One region of the Mesorhizobium sp. P3_A2 genome, then DNA from elsewhere that is predicted to be linked to it. Evidence: predicted binding sites of a transcription regulator. Region 1 holds the regulator's gene; the other holds the start of a gene.
What was found. Region 1 encodes LexA, which represses DNA repair genes until DNA is damaged. Its sites were predicted from a motif close to TGTTCNNNNTGTGTTCNG; they were not measured.

Region 1 (7,111 bases):
TGCCGCGGCGCTCATGGTCGGTGTGCGCGCCGGCATTCCGGACGAGGTCAACGAGGCGATGCGGCGCACCGGCATCTACCACATCATCTCCATTTCCGGCCTGCACATGGCGCTGGTCGCCGGCACCATCATGGCATTGCTGCGTGGCGCCTTTGCGCTGTTTCCGGATTTCTCCTCGCGCCGGCCGGTGAAGAAATATGCGGCGGCGGCAGCGCTTGTCTCCATTGCCGCCTATCTCGTCATCTCAGGCATTGTTGTCGCTGCCGAGCGCAGCTTCATCATGCTGGCGGTCATGCTGGTCGCGGTGCTGTTCGATCGTGCAGCGCTCACCATGCGCAATCTGGCGATCTCGGCCATCGCCGTCATCTTGGTGTCGCCGCATGAGGTTGTCGGCCCGAGTTTCCAGATGTCGTTCGCCGCCACCGCCGCCCTAGTCGGCGCCTATGCCGGCTGGGCTGACTACCGCGCCGACAAGGTGAGAACGCCGCCCGCAAGGCGCTCGTTCGTCGGCTTCCTGTCGCGAAAATTCGTGCTGGCCATGGGCGGTCTCGCCATGACATCGATCATCGCAGGCAGCGCCACTTTGCTGTTTGCCATCTGGCATTTCCAGCGTGTGTCGCCGCTCAGTCTGCTCGCCAATCTGGCGGTGATGCCGATCGTCTCGCTGGTCGTCATGCCGTTTGCGGTGCTCAGCGCGCTGGCCATGCCGTTCGGCGCCGATGGGCCGTTCCTCTATGTCATGGGCAAGGGGCTGACGACGATGATCGCCATCTCCGCCTGGATTTCTCAGCGCTCGCCGGTCGATGCCGTCGGGCTGATCTCCATCCGCTCGGTGCTGCTGGTAGCGGTCGCCCTCGTCATCGCCACCATGGCCACCACCTGGCTGAGGCTGGCGGCCGTTCCTTTCGCGCTGGCCGGCCTGTTGACTGTGCCGCAGGTGCGCACGCCCGATGTGCTTATCTCGGAGGATGCGCATCTGGTGGCATTGCCGATCGGCGGCGGCGAACTCGCGCTCAACCGGGAACGCTCGAACGAATTCACCACCGATAATTGGAAACGGGCATTGAGAGCCGAAACCATTATCCCGCCTGAGATTTTCGAGGCAACGGACACGCGGTTCGATCTAGACCCGCTCGACCTGCCGCCAGGCTCGCCCTTCTATTGCACAGGCAATCTCTGCATTGCCCGGCACCCCGCCGGAGCCATCATCGCGCTGGCAAAAGACCGCAACACAGCGCGGCCAGCCTGCGCTTTCGCGAGCCTGATCGTCATCGACGACGCCACCGCCTACAATCCGTGCCGCGACCCGCTGGTGCTGGTCCTGACCAAGAAGCAACTTGCCCGCGATGGTAGTGCCGCCGTCTTCTTCGACCCACAATCGGCCGCGACAGCGCCAACCATCCGCTTCGCCGTCGACAAGCCCTATCGTCCCTGGCACGAGCAACGCCGCTTCTCACGCGAAGCGCGTGGAATGCCGCCTTACAAGCAGCCCGAGAAGTACAAACCTAAACCGGCTCAGTAGCGCCTGATCAGCCCAACCAGCTTGCCCTGCACCTTGACCCTGTCCGGCCCGAAGATGCGGGTTTCGTAGGCCGGGTTGGCGGCTTCCAGCGCGATCGAGGCGCCCTTGCGGCGGAAGCGCTTCAGCGTCGCTTCCTCTTCATCGACCAGCGCCACCACGATCTCGCCGGGGCTCGCCGTATCGGCATTGCGAATGATCACCGTGTCGCCGTCGAAAATGCCGGCCTCGATCATCGAGTCACCCTTGACCTCGAGCGCGTAGTGTTCGCCGCCCATGATCATGTCCGGCGGCACCGAGATCGAATGGGTCTGGTGTTGGATGGCGTCGATCGGCACACCGGCGGCGATGCGGCCCATCACCGGGATCGACACCGCGGAAACCGCGTCGTCATTGCCGGCCGACATCGAACGAGAAGAGGAGGCCGGTTTGATCTGGCGGCCGAGACCGCCTTGCCCCTGACCACCTTGACCGAGACTGCCCTGGATGACGCTCGGCGAAAACTTCTTCGCCGCGTTGAGGCCGGGCGCGATCGAGTCGGGCAGCCGCAGCACTTCCAATGCTCGAGCCCGGTTCGGCAGCCGGCGAATGAAGCCGCGCTCCTCCAGCGCCGTGATCAGGCGATGGATACCGGACTTCGAGGCAAGGTCGAGCGCCTCCTTCATCTCGTCGAAAGACGGCGGGATTCCGCTCTCCTTCAGGCGTTCATGGATGAACATCAGGAGTTCATGTTGTTTGCGCGTCAGCATCGCGGCCCCCACGGGTTCTGAAACCAGAATCGGAAAAAACAAACCCAGAACAAACACTATCTGTTCCAGTTGTGTTCCGCAACCTTTTAAAGTTTAATGAATGTGTTGACGTTTTGTTCAGCGTAACATCAGGACGCTGCAGGCGGCACCCGCGGCGGCGGCAGGAGCGAAGGGCTCGCGCACGATCAAGCCGTTGGCGTCGGCCAGCATTCTCAACATCGAGGAATCCTGGATGCCGAACGGCGTCGCCACCCGTGCGCCGGTTTCTTCGCTCACCACGGCGCGCACATAGTCCTGCCTCAGATCATTGGCCGGCATCGCGGCGCCAAGTTGCGCCGGACGGATATCCTGCCGATGGACGCGGCCGCCGAGCTGCGCCAAAAGCGGCTTCAAAAACAGCTGCGAACAGACCAGGCTCGCCACCGGATTGCCGGGCAGGCCGATGCACCTGATGTCGCCGAGCCGCCCGAACATCAGCGGCTTGCCGGGGCGCATGGCGAGTTTCCAGAAATCGAGCTTCATGCCTTCGCCGGTCAGCACGTCATGCACGAGGTCGTGGTCGCCGACCGAAGCGCCACCGAGCGTGACGATGACGTCGGCCTTTGCCGCGACAGCCTTGCGCACCAGCGCCGCTATGTCGGCCTTGCGATCTGCCGCGATGCCGAGATCAAGCGCTTTGGCGCCGACAGACTGCGCGGCGGCCACAACACCGTAAGCGTTGGAGGAGATAATCTGATCCGGACCGGGGTCACGCCCCGGCGGCAGCAATTCGTCGCCGGTGGCGATGATCGCGACCAGAGGTCGGCGCACGACGTTGAGCATCGGATGATTGGCCGACGCCGCAAGCGACAATGCGGCCGGATCGAGCACGCGACCTTTTTGCAGGAGCAGGTCGCCTTGCGAGAAATCCAGTCCACGGCGGCGGATGTTACGGTCTTTCGCGGTCGGCTCGGTGACCTCGATATGGCCATTGCCAAGGTCGCGGACATTCTCCTGGATGACGATCGTGTCGGCACCTTCGGGCACCGGCGCGCCGGTGAAAATGCGGACAGCCTCCGCCCTGCCGACCGAGCCGTCAAAGCCGCGCCCTGCGGGCGCCATGCCGATCACCGAAAGCCGCGCCGGGGCGGACGCCACATCCTGCGCCCGCGCGGCATAGCCGTCCATGGCGGAGGCGTTGAAAGGCGGCTGGGTGCGTAGCGCCACGACAGGCTCCGCCAGCACCCGGCCGGCAGCATCCGCCAGCGCGATGCTTTCACCCGGCAGCGGCACAGCGCCTTCCAGCAGGCGCTTCAGCGCCTCGGCCACGGGAACCAGCGCCATCAGGCGCCCGCCTTGTAGTCGCCGGACTTGCCGCCGGTCTTTTCCACCAGCCTTATGCCGGAAATCACCATGGCGCGATCGGCCGCCTTGGCCATGTCGTAAATGGTCAGGCATGCCACCGAGGCAGCGGTCAGCGCCTCCATTTCGACCCCGGTCTTGCCGGTGACGCGGGCCAGTGCCGTGACCCTGAGGCCAGGCAGCGCCGCGTCCGGCTCGATGTCGACCGACACCTTGGTCAACAGCAGAGGATGGCAGAGCGGGATCAGCTCATGCGTCTTCTTGGCCGCCATGATGCCGGCGATGCGTGCTGTGCCCAGCACGTCGCCCTTCTTGGCGTCACCGTCGAGGATCATTTTCAGGGTTTCCGGCCGCATCGAGACAAAACCCTCGGCAATCGCCGTGCGCGTCGTCTCCGCCTTGTCGCCGACATCGACCATGTTGGCCTCGCCCTTGGCGCCGAGATGGGTGAGGGCGGCTGGCATCCTCAGACGGCCTCTGCCGGCGTCTTGCCCGTCAGAAGCAGGCGCGTTGCCGCCGCCACATCCTCTTGCCGCATCAGGCTTTCGCCGACAAGGAAGGTTTCGATGCCGGCCTTTTGCATCCTGAGGCAATCGTCATGCGTGAAAATACCGCTCTCGCTGACCAGCAAGCGGTCGCCCGGCACCATCGACGCCAGCCGCTCGGAGGTTTCCAGGCTGGTTTCGAACGTTCTAAGATTGCGGTTATTGATGCCGATCAGCCGCGACGAGAGTTTTACCGCGCGCTCGGTCTCGGCTTCGTCATGCACCTCGATCAGCGCATCCATGCCGAGTTCGAATGCGGTCGCTTCCAATTCGCTCGCCAAGGCATCGTCGACGCTGGCCATGATGATCAGGATGGCGTCGGCGCCCCAGGCGCGGGCCTCGTAGACCTGGTAGGGGTCAAACAGGAAATCCTTGCGCAGCGCGGGCAGCGACACCGCCTTGCGGGCGTTGGTTAGAAATTCCGGCGCGCCCTGGAAAGACGGCGCATCGGTCAGCACCGAAAGACAGGCAGCGCCGCCTTTCTCATAGGCCTGCGCCAGCGCTGGCGGGTCGAAATCGGCACGGATCAACCCTTTGGAAGGGCTCGCCTTCTTGATTTCGGCGATCAGGGCAAAGTTGCCGGATCGGCGCTTCGCCTCGAGCGCCGCGAGAAAGCCGCGCGGCGCGTCGGCGTCCTTGGCCCGTGCCTTGATCTCGGCCAGCGGTATCAGCGCCTTTGCCGCCGCGATCTCGTCGCGCTTGTAGGCCTCGATCTTGCGCAGAATGTCAGCCACGGGCCTATCCGTTCGAAATCTCGACCAGCCTGTCGAGCACGCCTAGCGCCCGGCCGCTGTCGATGGCTTGTGCCGCCGCCGCCATGCCGTCGGCAAGCGTTGTTGCCTTGCCCGCCACCACCATGCCGGCACCGGCATTCATCAGCACCGTGTCGCGATAGGCGCCGGCGGCGCCGCCCAGCATGTCGCGCAAAGCCTGGGCGTTGTACGCGGCGTCTCCGCCGCGCAACTCGTCCTTGGTGTGGCGCTGCAAACCGACTGCTTCCGGGGTCAGCGTAAAGTGGCGGATCTCGCCACCGGCCAGTTCGGCAACCTGCGTTTCGCCGGTGGTGGTGATCTCGTCATAGCCGTCGCCATGGACGACCCATGCATGCTCTGTACCCAGCGCCTTCAACGTCTCGGCCACCGGCACGATCCATTCCGGCAGGAACACGCCGACCATCTGGCGGCTTACGCCGGCCGGATTGGACAGCGGTCCGAGCAGGTTGAAGATTGTGCGGGTGCCGAGCTCCACGCGCGTCGGGCCGACATGCTTCATCGCCGGATGATGCGCCGGCGCGAACATGAAGCCGACGCCCGCCTCATGGATGCAGCGGCCGATCGTCTCCGGCGGGATATCGATCTTGACGCCGAGGGCGACCAGCACGTCGGCGGCGCCCGTCAGCGACGACAGGCCGCGATTGCCATGCTTGGCCACCGGCACGCCGCAACCGGCGACGACGAAGGCCGAAGCCGTCGAGATGTTGACCGAATGGGAGTTGTCGCCGCCGGTGCCGACGATGTCGATGGCGCCTTCAGGGGCTTCGACGCGCAGCATCTTGGCGCGCATGGTGGCAACGGCGCCGGAGATCTCGCTCACCGTCTCGCCACGCACGCGCAGCGCCATCAGGAAGCCGCCGATCTGGCCCGGCGTCGCGTCGCCCGACATGATGATGTCGAAGGCTTCGCGCGCTTCGTCGAAGGTAAGCGCGGTCCCGCTAGCGACCTTGGCGATATGGATCTTGAGGGCGCTCATCGGGCCAAAACGTTCATTGGGCTACGGCTTGGGCAACGGCGGCCTGGTCGATGCTGACGGCGTATTGCGTCTGCAATTGCGCCACCAACTGGTCGAGCAGATCGTCGGACATGCCTTGCGTGAAGGATTTCTGGGCGTCGTCGGGCACCGAACTGGCGTCGGCTCCGGCCGGCTCGAACACTTCGGCCACCTTGAACAGAATCTGGCCTTCGCCGGTGGGCGAGGGGATCAGCCCGGTGCCGCCTTCGCCGACGCCGAACATCGCTGCAGCGCCGTCCTTGCCGAAATCGACGTCGTCGGCCTCGCGCTTCACGCCGCGCTTGGTCTGCTTTTCGAGCTTCAGTTCGCCGGCGATGACGTCGAGCGTGGTGCCGGCCTTGAGGCGTTTGTCGAGTTCGTCTGCCTTCGCGGTCAGCCGCTTGGTCGTTTCCTCGGTCGTCCAGTCGGCCACCACCCTCTGGCGAACCTCGTCGAGCGTGCGGTCGCGAGCCGGCGTAATCGATGTCAGCTCGTAGAACACGAAGCCATTGTTGGTCGTGGTCAGGGCTTCATTCTCGGTGTTGGGCTCAGCCTCGAACACCGCCTTGATCAGGTCAGGCGATGCCGGCAGGTCCTTGATGATGGTCCCGTCCGGCTTGAGGCCGGTGCGGTCGATGGCCTCGACGGTGACGTCCTTGAGCTTCAGTTTGGCGGCGGCTTCGGCGAGCGTGCTGCCGGCGGCGCGGGTGTCTTCGTAGTTGTCGTGCACGTCGAGCAGGATGCGGCTTGCTTCGCCCAGCGCCAGATCCTTGCGGATCTGGTCAGACACTTCGGCCAGCGGCTTCACCACTTCCGGCTTGATCTCGGTGACGCGCAAAAGCACCGGACCGAACGTGCCCTGGACGACCGGGCTGACTTCGTTGACGGCAAGCGCGAATGCGGCATCGGCGACCGCCTTGTCGCTGATCTTGTCCTTGGAGAGCGTGCCAAGCAGCGTATCGGCCTGGGTCTTTCCTTGCGCGGTGACGATCTTGTCGAAGGTAGCGCCCGTCTTCAGCGAATCGGACGCGGCCTTGGCGGCGTCCAGCGTCGGAAACACCAGCTGTTCGATGGTGCGCATTTCCGGCGTGGTGTAGCGCCCCTTGTTCTTGTTGTAGTCGTCGCTGACCTGCTGGTCGGTCACGGCGCTGATATCCATGATGTCTTCAGGCTCGAGCCGGACGTAGGAG
Region 2 (7,111 bases), on a different contig from region 1:
CATCCGGCTGGAAAAGAACCTGCCGATCGCCTCCGGCGTCGGCGGCGGTTCGAGTGACGCCGCGGCGGCGCTGCGCGGTCTTGTCCGGACATGGGGGCTCGATATCGGCGAAGCCGAACTGGCGCGGATTGGTCTCACCCTCGGCGCCGATGTGCCGATGTGCCTTGCGGCAAAACCACTGATCGCGCGCGGTGTCGGCGACGAGCTGTCACTGGTGGCGGATTTTCCGGCACTGGCGCTGGTGCTGGTCAATCCCGGGGTCGCCGTTTCAACGCCTGAGGTGTTCAACGCCCTCGACAAACGCGACAATGAAGCACTACCGCCGTTGCCGCGCGGTTTCGACTTCCACAGTATCCGCAACTGGCTGGAGGTCACCCGCAACGATCTTGAGGCACCGGCGCAGGCAATACAGCCTCCCATCGGCAGGGCGCTTTCCCTGTTGAACCGGGCTGGGTCGGGATTCTCGCGCATGTCGGGGTCCGGCGCGACATGCTTCGGGCTGTTCGAGACCGGCAATGTCGCCAAGCGCGCCGCGGCCGAGATCCGCAGCCGCCAACCGGACTGGTTTGTCGCCGCGACGCGAAGCATCGCTTCGGAGGGAATTGATGGCCAGACTTGACGAGAGCCGCCCGTTCATCCCGGTGCGCATCGCGGTGCTGACGGTTTCGGATACGCGCAGCCTCGCCGACGATAAATCCGGCAAGACGCTGGCCGATCGCATCACCGAGGCCGGCCATGTCCTCGCCGCGCGCGACATCGTCACCGACGATCGTGAAAAGATCCGCGATACAGTCCTGGCATGGTCCCGGAACAAGGAGATCGATGTCGTCATCACCACCGGCGGCACCGGCTTTACCGGCCGCGACGTGACGCCGGAGGCGCTGGAGCCGATCTTCGAAAAGCGCATGGACGGCTTTTCCGAAGTCTTCCACCGCATTTCCTACGACAAGATCGGCACCTCGACGGTGCAGAGCCGGGCGACCGGCGGTGTCGTCAACGCCACCTTCGTCTTCGTGCTGCCGGGCTCGCCCGGTGCCTGCAAGGACGCCTGGGACGGCATATTGAAGCCGCAGCTCGACTATCGCCACATGCCCTGCAACTTCGTCGAGATCATGCCGCGCCTGGACGAGCATTTGCGCCGCCGCAAGGCCGGCTCGTAAAGCAAGGCGGATAGCGGTTCAGCGCTGCCTTTGTCAGGCGGAATGGCAGCTACGCCTTCGAGAGGTCATTTCCTGCAAGTTGCCTAAGGCGTAGTCTGCGGCCAAGTCCTCTTTGTTTGACGCAATTCCGGACGGAAAACCGCTTCACACTTTTCCTGGAATTGCTTTGAAGGCGGAACGATACGATGAGCACGCACACGGGCGGCTGCCATTGCGGCAACATCCGCCTGACATTCGAAACCGGGATCGAGCCGTCCGAGATGGAGATCCGCGCCTGCCAATGCGCTTTCTGTGTCCGGCATGGCTCGCGCGCTGCCGCCGATCCGCAGGGGCGATTGATCGTCACGGTCGAGGACGAGGCGCGGTTGCACCGATACCGGTTCGGATTGCGCACCGCCGACTATCTCATCTGTCGCGACTGCGGCGTCTATGTCGCGGCCGTGGCCACCGATGGCTGCGACCCCAAGGCGATCGTCATCGTCAATGCGCTGGACGACCGGCTGCGGTTCAGCCGCGAGCCGGTCCCAATGGATTACGATGCCGAGAACAAAGAGGGCCGCATGGCCCGGCGGCAGGCGCGTTGGATGCCGGTCGAGATCAAGGTCAGCGGATGACCGGTTCGCCGTGGAAGCGGCGGCGCGAGGGCGGCGACACACCGAAGCCGACCTCCATCATCAGCCGCGGCGTGCGCGACGGCACGGTGCCCATGTGGAAGCCGAACGGGTCCTCGACAAAGCCGAGACCTGCGTCGCCGGTCAGCGTGACCGGGCTGTCGTCTCCATAAACCTTGAGCACCTCTTCGGCCGGATGGCCGACCAGCAGCGTCAGCTGGTGCTTGAGGCTGCGCCTGTTGTGGCTGCCCCTGACGTACACATGCGGGCCGGTGCCGGCATCGCAGGGTTTCAGGTAGAAGAAGAATTTCAGCATCCGCCAGTCGTCGAGATCGAAATGGTATTTGCCCAGGGAGGCAAGGTTCTTGTCGGCATCGGAAGCCTCGCCGGTCGGAAAGCTCCACCAGACGCGCGTCGTGATCAGCTTTGCCTGCCCGCCGAGATAGTGCTGAGCGATGTCGAGCAGAAGCGGATCGTTCTGGATGGCGAGTGCCGCCTTGCAGCCGAGGATGCGCTCGAAATAGTGGCCGCTGAGCAAGGAACGGCCGAAACGCCTCTCGGCCTCGGCATGATCCCCAGGCATGAATTCGAGCCGGCGATCGAAATTGCCGAAGCATGGCGTGCTTTGTGCAAAGCACCCAATCTCCTCATGGATTGCCGTCGGCAGGACCAGGCCTGAGAACATCCCATCGGTGCGCAGCGTTTCGACGATCGAGTTGAGCTCGACGCCCCTGAACATCGTTGCTCCGGCACTCTGCGCCGGACGGGCGGCTCTGGCGCCCAGCCAGTGCAGCTTGCGCGCCGGCATGGTGCGGGCCAGCATGAACATCGGCAGCCAGGCCGGGTTCTCACGCATATCCTTGAGATAGGTCGGGATGCGCACGGCGATGCGGCGGAGCAGGCTGCCGTTGCGGGCAATGGCTTCCAGGCTGGCGGCGCCGGATTTGTCAGGGGTCGAAAGGTTCATCGAGGTCCTCAGTATATGAATGGCAGCCGACGACGCGTCACCTGCTACCGCTCCGGCACTACCCAAACCCAATTCTCCCACATCAATGGAATGCTAACCCCGCGTCTACTTTTGTGCAATGCACAATAACGACGTGCTAAAGTAAAAAGTTCAATCCCTCGCTCCGACCAAGAGCGAGAGCGGGAGTCACTTCTTCGGCGCCACCCAGATTTCGGCGTCCAGCCGCCTGGTGGCGAGACCGCGCGCAAGAGCCTCGGCGCTGTGCGCGTTCTTCGACAGGGAAGCGGCCTGCCGCTTGCTGATGACCAGCCCTTCGGCCAGCGCCCGGTTTCCCTGGAGCACCCGTGCCAGGAACGGCGTGCGGCTGCCGCGGGCGCGGGAAAAGCGCGCCGGCATGGTCTGCCGCGCCGTGTGGGCGACAACGTCGTCGATCCAGCCTTCCGAAAGCCGCGCGCCGGGCTCCAGAAACAGCAGCCAGTCGCCTTTCGCCTGCCGGATCCCGGCGGCAATGCCGCCGGCGACGAAGTGACAGCCGGCGTGATCGGCGACACGATGCGTCTGGTCGGTCGAGCCGGTGTCGCAGACGATGACATCGCGCACCACGCCCTCGACCGCGCCGCCGATCAGCGAGGCGAGCGTGCGGGCAAGGCCCTCTTCGTCATCTCGGGTTTCGATAAGAACGCTGAGCATATTTAGCCGAATAGCGGAAAGCCTGGCGCAGCGCCAGTTTTGCATCGCACAACAAAAAAGTTCTTGCTTTGTTCTCATCGGCAAAATAGGATTATTTTCATGAACAGACCGAATCGACAGCCGGCCGACAGTCCCTGGGAGAGGGCGAAAATGGAACATATCGTGCGTGCGGACATTGCAGCCTTCGGGGCAGGAAGAGCCGAGATGGCCAATGCGATGATCGAACAGAGCGGCATGCGTGTCCGTCCGGACCGCAACCGCGGCCGTTCGGCCGGCATCAATCCGTCCGGCCGCTTCGAGCCCGTCAGCCGGCATGTGTTCGACGATGGCTGGAATTCGCTGGAGGAGCTGCCGCCGTTCAAGACCGAGGTGCAGGTCGAGAAGCCGCGCACGATCATCACCCGCAACGAATCGCCCGACATCTCCTTCGACCGTTCGATCAACCCCTATCGCGGCTGCGAGCATGGCTGCGTCTATTGCTTTGCGCGGCCGACCCATTCCTTCATGGGCCTGTCGCCGGGGCTGGATTTCGAATCGAAGCTGTTTGCCAAGCCGGATGCGGCGCGGCTGCTCGACAAGGAACTGTCTAAGGACGGCTACCAGCCGCGCACCATCGCCATCGGCACCAACACCGATCCCTACCAGCCGATCGAAAAGCAGTACCGGATCATGCGCGAGATCCTCGAAGTGCTGGAGGCGCGCGGTCATCCGGTCGGCATCGTCACCAAATCCCATCTGGTGACGCGCGACATCGACATATTGTCACGCATGGCCGAACGCGGGCTGGCCAAGGTGGCGCTGTCGGTGACGACGATGGACCGCATGCTGGCGCGCACCATGGAGCCGCGCGCGTCGACGCCGACCAAGCGGCTGGAGGCGATAAGGCAGCTTTCGGATGCAGGCATTCCGGCCTCGGTCATGGTGGCGCCGATCATCCCCGGCCTGACCGACCAGGAGATGGAGCGTATCCTCGATTCGGCCCGTGCCGCCGGCGCCCGTGAAGCCGGCTATGTCATCCTGCGCCTGCCGCTCGAGGTGGCGCCGATCTTCAAGGACTGGTTGCTGCGCCACTATCCGGATCGCTACCGGCACGTGATGTCGCTGATCCGTTCGATGCGCGACGGCAAGGATTACGATTCAGAGTGGGGCAAGCGTATGAAAGGCGCCGGACCCTATGCCTGGCAGATCGGCCGACGCTTCGAGATTACTGCCAAGCGGCTCGGCCTCAATGCCGAGCGGCGGACGCTCAGGACCGACCAGTTCGTCGCCGCCGCCAATGCGACCGAGCAGCTGATGCTGCTCTGAAGACCATCCCTGCCCCGCCATCGTTGGCTGGGCAGGCGAAGAAATCCCGTCCGGCCTGTCCCCCGGCCTGCAGACGGTGCCCCCTCCCGGTCTTGCCCCACTCGACCCTGGAGGGACTTGCGGAGAATCGGAGCCGATGCGAACCTCGCCGCAAGATGGCTCGCGCGCGTTCCGATTCTCCGCTTCTTTTCGAGATGATCGAGAAGCCCGACTTCTCCTTCGAGACGAAGGCGATGGCCGAAGGTCTGTGGCCGGTGGCAGGCATGGACGAGGCCGGCCGTGGGCCGCTGGCCGGACCGGTGGTGGCGGCAGCCGTGATCCTCGATCCCGCCAACATTCCCGACGGCCTCGACGATTCCAAACGGCTCAATCATTTGCAGCGCGAGGCACTGTTCCTGAAAATCCTGGGGTCCGCGCTCGGCGTGTCGATGGCCTCGGTGAGCGCCGAAGGCATTGACGGCAGCAACATCCTCAAGGCGAGCCTCGAGGCAATGCGCCGCGCCCTTGCCGGCCTGCCGATCCAGGCCAAGCTTGCACTGGCCGACGGCCGAGACGTGCCGCCGGGTCTCCTCTGCGAGGGCCGCGCGCTCATCAAGGGCGATCAGCGCTCGCAGTCGATCGCCGCCGCCTCGATCGTCGCCAAAGTGATGCGCGACCGCATGATGTGCGGCTGCGGCAGCCACCACGAGCGTTACGGGTTCGAAGTCCATATGGGCTACGCCACGGTCCGCCACCGCACCGCAATCGAAGCGCATGGGCCGGTGGCAAGGCTGCACCGCGCGTCGTTCGCGCCGTTCAGGCTGGGTGGGGTTGAGGTGGCTGAGGAAGAGAGTTTTGCCGGGTTGGAGTGAGGGTAATCTCCCCCCTCGAGGGGGAGATGGCCGGCAGGCCAGAGGGGGTCGCCGCGCGTGAAGCGCTGGCCACTTTTTCGCGGCAGAAAAGGCGTCGCGCCCGGTCGAACCGACCCCCTCTGTCGCCTTCGGCGACATCTCCCCCTCGAGGGGGGAGATTATCCGCGCTCAACAAAAAAGCCGCCAGGTCGCCCGGGCGGCTTCATGTCAGCGAGCTAACCCGCTCAGTTCAGCTTGGCCTTCACGTCCTGCAGCGCGGACTTGAACAGGTCGGCGCCGGCCTTGGCATCGACCTTGGCCGCAAGCAGGGCGCGGGCTGCCTCGACGGCGATGTCGACGGCGCTGGCGCGCACCTCGGCGACTGCCTCGCGCTCGGCCTGGCCGATCTTCTGCTCGGCAAGCGCGGTGCGGCGGGTGACGTAGTCCTCGGTCTTCTTGTGCGCTTCGGCGGCAAGCATGTCTGCCTCGCGCTTGGCGGCGGCGACGATTGCCGCGGCCTCCTGCTCGGCTTCCTTGCGCTTCTTCTGGTACTGGCCGAGCAGCTGCTGGGCCTCTTCGCGCAGCTTGCGGGCTTCATCAAGCTCGTTGCTGATCTTGGCGGCACGGGCGTCGAGCGCCTTGGCCATCAGCCCCGGTACCTTGATGTAGACGGCGATGCCGAGGAAAATGATAAGGGCGACGGTGGCCCAGAGCGTCGCGAGCGATGTGGCGTCCATGATGTGCTCCTCAGCGGGCCACGGATTTGACGGCCGCCGCGATCTCGGCCTTGCCGGTCTTGCCTCCGACAAGCGCTTCGACGATGGCCGAAGCAGTGTCCTCGGCGATCGTGCCGACTTCCTTCATGGCCTTGGCCTTGATGGAAGCAATGCTGGCCTCGGCCTCGCCGAGCTTCTTGTCGAGCGCGGCCTCGACCTTCTTGCGGGCAGCTTCGGCTTCGGCCTTGGCAGTGTCGTTGGCCTGCTGGCCAATTGCATTGGCCTTGGCCTTGGCTTCCGCCAGTTCCTGCTCGTAAGCAGCAACGGCAGCGTCAGCCTCGCCCTTCAGCCTGGCGGCCTGGTCGAGGTCCTGCGTGATGCGATCGCTGCGCACGTCGATAATGCCGCCGAGACGCGGCATCACCACCTTCTTCAGGAACAGGTAGAACAACCCGAACGTGATCGCCAGCCACAGAAGCTGCGACGGGAACGTCGCCGGATCAAATGGCGGGAACGTGCCGTGCGCCTCGGCAGGCACGCCGGTGCCGGAATGCGTATCGCCTTCCGTGCCGGTGTGGGCGCCTTCAGCGGCGGGTGCGGACTCTTGCGCAAAGGCAGATGTCACGAACATGGACTATCCCCTGATATCAGGCATGGCCGCAGGGTAGCGGCCGGCCTGTCCAATCTTCTCGAGTGCTCAGCCGAACAGGGCGAGAAGCGCGATCAGAAGCGAGAAAATGCCCAGAGCTTCGGTGACGGCGAAGCCGAAAATCAGGCGGCCGAACTGGCCATCGGCGGCCGACGGATTGCGCAGGGCGCCCGCCAGGTAGCT

Region 2: the regulator LexA is predicted to act here: its motif matches at 3,487-3,504, upstream of AC1DXM_RS24750 (PA0069 family radical SAM protein).

The regions. Positions count from the first base shown of each region.
Region 1 covers NZ_JBFUGC010000003.1:126,967-134,077, reverse strand. Annotated here, with positions in the region: gene AC1DXM_RS08115 (ComEC/Rec2 family competence protein) at 1-1,522, shown strand, start outside; gene lexA (transcriptional repressor LexA) at 1,516-2,268, opposite strand; gene AC1DXM_RS08105 (molybdopterin molybdotransferase MoeA) at 2,386-3,591, opposite strand; gene moaC (cyclic pyranopterin monophosphate synthase MoaC) at 3,591-4,073, opposite strand; gene trpC (indole-3-glycerol phosphate synthase TrpC) at 4,076-4,888, opposite strand; gene trpD (anthranilate phosphoribosyltransferase) at 4,893-5,903, opposite strand; gene AC1DXM_RS08085 (peptidyl-prolyl cis-trans isomerase) at 5,917-7,111, opposite strand, start outside.
Region 2 covers NZ_JBFUGC010000012.1:10,071-17,181, forward strand. Annotated here, with positions in the region: gene AC1DXM_RS24725 (4-(cytidine 5'-diphospho)-2-C-methyl-D-erythritol kinase) at 1-619, shown strand, start outside; gene moaB (molybdenum cofactor biosynthesis protein B) at 606-1,160, shown strand; gene AC1DXM_RS24735 (GFA family protein) at 1,346-1,774, shown strand; gene AC1DXM_RS24740 (hypothetical protein) at 1,764-2,738, opposite strand; gene AC1DXM_RS24745 (glycosyltransferase) at 2,925-3,428, opposite strand; gene AC1DXM_RS24750 (PA0069 family radical SAM protein) at 3,579-4,733, shown strand; gene AC1DXM_RS24755 (ribonuclease HII) at 4,889-5,584, shown strand; gene AC1DXM_RS24760 (F0F1 ATP synthase subunit B) at 5,809-6,300, opposite strand; gene AC1DXM_RS24765 (F0F1 ATP synthase subunit B) at 6,311-6,910, opposite strand; gene AC1DXM_RS24770 (F0F1 ATP synthase subunit C) at 6,977-7,111, opposite strand, start outside.